DNA from 2 places in the Micromonospora inyonensis genome. Region 2 is predicted to be linked to the other one. Evidence: riboswitches for the same ligand, from Rfam matches in the RefSeq annotation. Region 2 holds a riboswitch; the other holds the start of a gene.
The links. A riboswitch is a leader RNA that binds a small molecule or an ion and turns the genes downstream of it on or off. The one in region 2 is predicted to bind cobalamin.

Region 1 (3,542 bases), on a different contig from region 2:
GGCCAGCACCGGCGAGGCCCAGGCCAGCGCGGTCCAGTCGACCCGGGCCAGTGAACCGGAGAGCCAGAAGGTGATGCTCTGGGTGGCGTGCGGGTCGGCGACCCAGATGATGACGAAGGAGGTCGCCGCGGCGCAGAGCTGCGCGACGGCCACCCCGGCGAGCACCACCCGGGTGGGTTCGAGGGCACCCCGCCGACCGGCCACGGCGATCACGACGACGAACGCGGCGAGCGCACCGGCGAGGGCACCCCCGGTCAGCGCGGCGACGCCGTTGCCGAGACCGACGACCAGGACCGCGACCGCGCCCAGCGACGCCCCGGAGGAGACGCCGAGCAGGTACGGGTCGGCCAGCGGGTTACGGGTGACGGTCTGCATCACCGCGCCGACCGCCGCCAGCCCCGCCCCGACCAGAGCCGCGCCGAGCACCCGGGGCAGCCGTAGCCGCCAGACGATGTGCTCGCGCAGCACCGGCAGGTCGGAGTCGAGCAGCCCCAGCCGGTCGGCCACCACGGTCCACACCGTCCGTATCGAGATGTCGGCGGGCCCGATGGTGACCGCCGCCCCGATCGACGCCACCAGGGCGACCAGCAGCACGGGCACGAGCAGCGCCGGGCCGGCGGGCCGGGCCGGGCGGAGGGCGGCCTGGGTGGGCGGCGCGGTCGCGGTGGTCAGCGCCCGGTCCCGTCGGGGATCCGGACGACGCCTTCGGCGAGCGCCTCGACGCCGCGCACGACGCGCACCCCGGCGGAGGTGGCGGAGAAGGGGATGACGACGAAGCGCTGCCCGCTCACCGCCCTGAGGTGCCGCAGCGTGGGGTGGCCGGTCAGGAACGCCTTCTTCGCGGCGGCCGTGTCCCATGCCGCGTCGACCAGCACGATCACGTCGGGATCGCGTTCGGCGAGGGTCTCCCAGCCGCTGTCGGCCCAGTCGCCGGTCAGGTCGGCGAACGCGTTTCCGACCCCGACCGAGGACATGATGAGGCCGGGAGTGCCGCAGCAGGAGCCCACACTCGGCGCGTCGGTCCCTTCGTCCCACCAGAGCACGGAGAGGTCCCCGGCACCGTCGACCCGGCCGGCGGCCGTGGCGATCCGGGTCCGCTGGTCGGCGATGAGCTTCTCGGCCCGATCGGGTACGCCGAAGATGGCCGCGACGTCCCGGATCTCACCGAACACGTGGTCGATGGTCAGCTTCGCCGGCCGGTGCGGCGCGGGACAGCCGGCCGGGGAGAGGTACGTCCCGATACCGAGCCTCGCCAGCCCGGTCCGGTCACCGGCGCCCTCGTCGCCGAAGGCACTGTGGAAGGAGCCGTAGACGAAGTCGGGCTCGGCCTCGAGCAGCTTCTCCTTCGAGGGGTACTTCTCGGCCAGCACCGGCACCGAGGCGTACGGGGTGGCGTACTCCGGCAGGATGGCGTCGTCCAGGTAGGCCGTACCGGCCATCCGGTCGGCCAGCCCGAGGGCCAGCATGATCTCGGTGGCGGGCTGGTTCATGGTCACCGCCCGCCGGGGCGGCGCGGCCACCCGGACCGGCGTGCCGCAGTTGGTCAGGTCGACCGCGGTGACCGGCTGCGGGGCAGCCGGGGTGGAGTCGTCCCCGGTGCCGCAGCCGCCGAGCAGGACGATGAGGACGGTCAGCGGCGCGGCGACGCGCCGGGACACGGTGGACAGAGCGCGCTCGCGCATCGGGATTGCCTTCCAGCACCTCGTGGACGGGTCGTCACAGTGCCGTGGCCGGTCTCCTGGCTGACGGGACGTGCGTCCGTGGCCGGCCTTCCCAGGCGCGTACGCCCAGTGACCTCGGTTTCGACGAGGGCCGCGGACTCCCGATCACAGTGGCGAGGACCGCACCGGTACTTCACCGGTTTCCCGTGCACCACGGCAGCGTCACCCTAGCCGCTGCCGCGCACGGGTGCCATGGTGACGAAGACCACCCGCGCGGTACCCGCTGCCGGGCCCCGTCGAGGTCCCGGCTGCCGGCGGGCAGGCCGCCCGAGGCCAGCACCAGCACCGGGCAGTCGAGGATGGGGCCTCCTCGACGGCCCGCGGGTTCTCCGTCCGGCAGTCGTGGGCGGTGAGGAAGCCGCCCCGGCGGAGTGGAGGTGACGGTGAGCCCGGTGGCGCGGACCAGCCGGGCCGCCCGCTCGACGCCGTACGCCCCGACCGGTTCGCGCCACACGATGCCCGGCACCCCCGCGTCGGCGTAGTCCGCGACGGCCTCCTCCAGCGGCCGGTTCATCGAGGTGGCCTGGTTGACGGAGTGCCCCCGGCGGCCTGGGGCGATCCCGCCAGGCAAGGGCTTTCCTCCGCCCGTTCGCCCGGCGTGCCGGGCCCCGCGGTGGCGGGGACCGCCCTACCCGCTGCGGTAGCCTGAGGCCGCGACTCAGGGCGCGACCACATCAGCAGAACACTCGGGGGTGGCCATGGCGACGCTGGCCGACGTCGCCCGACGGGCCGGGGTCTCCCCCGCGACCGCGTCGCGGGTCATCAACGGCAGCAGCAAGACCGTCACCGAGGAGCTGCGCGACCGGGTGCTGCGGGCCGTGGCCGACCTGCGCTACGTCCCGAACGCCCACGCCCAGCTCCTGGCCCGTCCCCACCGCAGCGTGGTCGGCGTCATCGTGCACGACGTCTCCGACCCGTACTTCGCCGAGGTCACCCGAGGGCTGCAGCGGGTGGCGACCGCACGCGGCAAGCTGCTCATCATCTGCAACAGCTACCGGGACCCGGAACGGGAACTGGAGTACGTCGACCTGCTGCGCGGCCAACAGGTCGCGGCGATGATCCTGGCCGGCTCCGGCTACCACGACGACAGCTTCACCACCCGGCTCAACGAACAGCTCGCCGCGTACGAGGCGACCGGCGGCCGGGTCGCGGTCATCGGACGCCACGAGCACGCCGGCGACGCGGTGATGCCGGCGAACGAGAACGGCGCGTACCTGCTGGCCCGGGAGCTGCTCGCGCTCGGTCACCGGCGGATCGGGGTGGTGGCCGGCCCCCGGCTGCTCACCACGACCACCGACCGGTTGGCCGGGCTGCGCCGCGCCCTCGCCGAGCGGGAGCTGACCCTGCCCGAGGAGCACGTCCGCTACGCCGAGTTCGACCGGGACAGCGGGGCCGGGGCGGCGGCCGTCCTCCTCGACGCGGTGCCCGGCGTGACGGCGGTCGTGGCACTCAACGACTCCATGGCCATCGGCGCGCTGTCGCTGCTGCGGGCCCGGGGGGTGGCCGTGCCCGGCCAGGTCTCGGTCACCGGCTTCGACGACATGCCGATCGCCCGCGACGTCACGCCGGCCCTGACCACCGTCCGGCTCCCGCTGGTCGAGATGGGGGCACGGGCGATGGCCCTCGCGCTGGAGCCGGTGGCCGCCGGCGGCCGGATCGAGGTGCTCGACGCCGGGGTGGTCCTGCGCGACACCACCGGCCCCGCCCCGGCCTGACCGGCCACCACGCCCCGGCCCGGACACCGTCCCTGCCCGCCGGTCCCGCGCAGCCCCGGCCGGGCTTTTCGCCGGTCCGCACCAGAGGTCCGCCTGATCAGCGTTA
Region 2 (3,542 bases):
GCAGGCCAAATGAGAGCCACACGACCAGCGTGGGCAGCCGCAATGAGAGCGACAACCCGGGCGCCTCGACCGAAGCCTGGCCGGGCAACGGTCGCAGGTCAATGAAACAAGTAGCCGCGATGAAGGTGCGCCGGCCGTTGATGTAGTCACGGCCGGGAAGGATTCTTTCTACCCTGGCCTCGGTGCTGTCCATGCCGTCGGCAGTCGGGAGAGCGGTGCCGACTATGGGAGCTGAGACAGGAATTCTTCGATCGCTGTACCGACCTCGCCGAGGGCTTGCGTGTAGGCCCGTAGCGGTCCGGGTGGCCGCAAGCCGTGATCGCCGCCGGTGATGGTGACGACCCTCTTGCTCGTTGCTGCGGCGATGTCAGGTAGCCAGCTGCGGTCGCGGGTCCCCCCGACAAGAAGTGCGGGCGCCGGGTTTCGGCCGATCGCCTCGGCGATGACCTCGATATGCAGAAGCGGCGTCAGCCAGATCGCTGGGAGTTGCTGTTCGGCCGCGAGCATGGCGGCGTGGGTGCCGAGCGACTTTGCGATGATCACGGGCTGCGCGGCGGGCGCCGCGCTGGCCAACCGGTGTAGTGCCGCAGAGACGTGCGCCCGAACGAATGGTTCCGGCCCGATGTCCAGCAGACCCTTCGGGACGGTCCAATTCACCGTCTCTACTGGTATGTCGCGGTCGGAGAGCGCCTCGCTGGCAAGGTCGAGCAGAGGGGCCTGCGGACCGTAACGGCCTCCGGGGACGATGACTCCAGCGATCACTCGATAACTGTAGCGACCGGAACGCAGCGCTTCACTGTCATGCCACGTCGGTGTCCTCATCGCCGGCCTGGTCGAACATCCGGCGTGCCTGGTCGATGGCCGACCGCGCCTGCTCGCTTGCCCCAACCCGGGCCAGAGCCCGCGCCCGGCCCGCCGCCGCCAGCGCACCCGACGGCGAGGCCGTCGGAGTTACCGCCAACGCCGCCAGGTCAGAGCCATTATTGCTGGTGCGCCGCCAGGGACTCGAACCCCGAACCCGCGGATTAAGAGATGAACATCTATCGACTCGATGGGTCCACCTCTGTCGCTTGAGTCCATCTACTCGCGGTCAATCCCCAGATTCGCCCGCACGACGTGCCGCTCAGTCCACCAACTGTTGGCTCGTCCATCGCGCTGGAGCACCCATGGAGCACCCGGTGACAGCGGGCGTCAGGCGCCGTGGACGTGTGTCCAGTCGCACGCCTTGGCGGACACGGTCGTCCGGTACGTGGCCGCAAACGAGCCGCTTTTTGGGGACAGGCAAGACTGGACCTCGTCACTGGACGGTTGTTTCGCGTTCGCGGCAGTAGCGACCGATTCAGGGTGAGGTCCTCGGTGGCGGAGTCCGCCTGGTGCGGGTACTATCCCGGTCGAGTCGACCGCATCCTGAGGGATGCCAGGGAACTCCGGTGAGATTCCGGGACTGGCGCGCAGCGGTACGGGCGACGGCGGCACGATTTCGCCACTGGAGAGTACTTCTCTGGGAAGGCCGTGCCGCCGGTTGACCCCAAGTCCGAAGACCTGTCGGCTCACATGCTCGTCGATGGACTCTCGCGATCAGGGTCTCCAGACTTGAGAGGCCGCATCATGCCCCGGCGTAGGCTGCCGTTCTGGCCGCTGTTATTCGTGCTGGCCGTCGCGTCGGTCCTGAGCGTGATCGCCTCGCTGGCCTTCGGTTCCGAGCGAATCCCGCTCACCGAGGTCGTCGCGGCGGTCACCGACCGCTTCTCCGGCGAGCCGGCCGGCCGCTGGGATGTCATCGTCTGGGAACTGCGCCTGCCCCGCGCGCTGCTGGCGCTGGTCGTGGGCGCGGGCCTGGCGATCGCCGGGGCCGGCATGCAGACCCTGGTACGCAACTCACTGGCCGACCCCTACCTGTTGGGTATCAGCTCGGGCGCCTCGGTGGGTGCCACCGCGGCCCTCACCACCGGCGCGCTTGCCGGGCTGGGCCTCTACGCAGTCTCGACCGGGGCGCTGCTGGGGGCGGTCGGATCCGCGCTGCTGATCTGGCTGATCGCCACCGCGCAGGGTGGACTGACCCCTATCCGGCTGGTGCTCTCCGGCGTCGTCCTGTCCTCCGGGTTCTCAGCGATCGCCTCGCTGCTGGTCTTCCTCAGCGACGATGCGCGCGCGGCGAACTCGGTGATGTTCTGGATGCTGGGTAGCGTCGGCGGAGCCACCTGGGAAAAGCTTGTGATACCCGCCGCGTTCGTCGTCGTTCTCGCGGCCGGCTTGCTGGTTGTGCATCGCTGGCTCGACGCGCTGGCCGCCGGGCCGGAGACGGCCGCGGCTCTCGGGATCAACGTGGCCGCGTTGCGTACGGCGCTGTTCGTGATCCTGTCCGTGGTCGTCGGTGTGCTGGTGGCGGTCAGCGGGGGAGTGGGGTTCGTCGGGCTGATCGTTCCGCACGCGGCCCGGCTGATGGTGGGCGCCCGGCACCGGGTCGTCCTGCCGGTCGCGGCGGTGGCGGGTGCGATGTTCCTCGTCTGGGTCGACGTGCTGGCCCGGGTGATGGTGCGACCGCAGGAGATTCCCCTGGGCGTGGTGACAGGCGTGCTCGGGGCGCCCCTGTTCCTGCTGCTCATGGGCCGAGGTTCGTACCGGTTCGGTGGTGACCGATGACCCCCGCCCTACGCCTGCACGACGTCTCCGCCCGGATGGGCGGCCGTACCGTGCTGCGTGGAGTCGACCTCGACGTCGCCGACGGCAGCCGGCTCGGCATCGTCGGGGTCAACGGCGCCGGGAAGACGACGCTGCTGCGGGTGCTGGCCGGAGTGCTGCGCCCCAGCTCCGGAACCGCGCTGATCGCCGACGGGCGGGGCGGACTGATCGATCTGCGGCGGCTCCCGAACCGGGAACGCGCCCGGCAGCTCGCCTACGTGCCTCAGGAGGACGTGACGACCTCCGAGCTGCGGGTCGGGGAGATGGTCACCCTCGGCCGGGTGCCGCAGACCCGTCCCTGGGCCCGCGGTGGCCGCGCCGAGCGCGATCTCGTGCTCGACGCCCTCGACGCCGTCGGACTGGCCGGCCGGATCGACACCGTCGCCGACCAGCTATCCGGCGGCGAGCGGCGCCGGGCCGTCCTGGCCCGCGGCCTGGCCCAGCAGTGCCCGACGGTGCTGCTCGACGAGCCGACCAACCACCTCGACGTCGCCTGGCAGCTCGACCTCCTGGAGGTCTTCGCCACACGCGCCCGAACCCTGGTGGCCACCGTGCACGACCTCGATCTCGCCCTGCGCTTCTTCGACCGGCTGGCCCTCGTCGGCTGGCGCGCGGGCAGCGACCGGACGTCGGAGCCAGCGGGCATCGTCGCCGTCGGCCCGCCCGCCGAGGTGCTCGGCGCCCACCACGTCGAGACGCACTTCGGCGTCGGCTCCGTTCAGGTGCCCCACCCCGACCTCCCGCAGCACCATCTGCTCATCCACCCCCGGAAGGACACCTCACCGGCATGACCGTCTTCCCACCCGGCCGTACCCGTGTCACCGCTCTTGTGCTCGGCTTGTTCACCCTCACCGCGTGCA

Region 1: linked by a shared signal. The riboswitch ahead of GA0074694_RS33130 (ABC transporter substrate-binding protein) and the one ahead of GA0074694_RS13935 (FecCD family ABC transporter permease) in region 2 are both predicted to bind cobalamin.

What each region holds. Positions count from the first base shown of each region.
Region 1 covers NZ_FMHU01000002.1:1,629,484-1,633,025, reverse strand. The annotation lists gene GA0074694_RS21720 (iron chelate uptake ABC transporter family permease subunit) at 1-600, opposite strand, end outside; gene GA0074694_RS33130 (ABC transporter substrate-binding protein) at 669-1,682, opposite strand; cobalamin riboswitch at 1,712-1,892, opposite strand; gene GA0074694_RS31895 (hypothetical protein) at 1,855-2,235, opposite strand; gene GA0074694_RS21710 (LacI family DNA-binding transcriptional regulator) at 2,420-3,436, shown strand.
Region 2 covers NZ_FMHU01000001.1:3,073,718-3,077,259, reverse strand. The annotation lists gene GA0074694_RS13940 (alpha/beta hydrolase) at 223-762, opposite strand; cobalamin riboswitch at 1,381-1,564, shown strand; gene GA0074694_RS13935 (FecCD family ABC transporter permease) at 1,609-2,643, shown strand; gene GA0074694_RS13930 (ABC transporter ATP-binding protein) at 2,640-3,473, shown strand; gene GA0074694_RS13925 (ABC transporter substrate-binding protein) at 3,470-3,542, shown strand, end outside.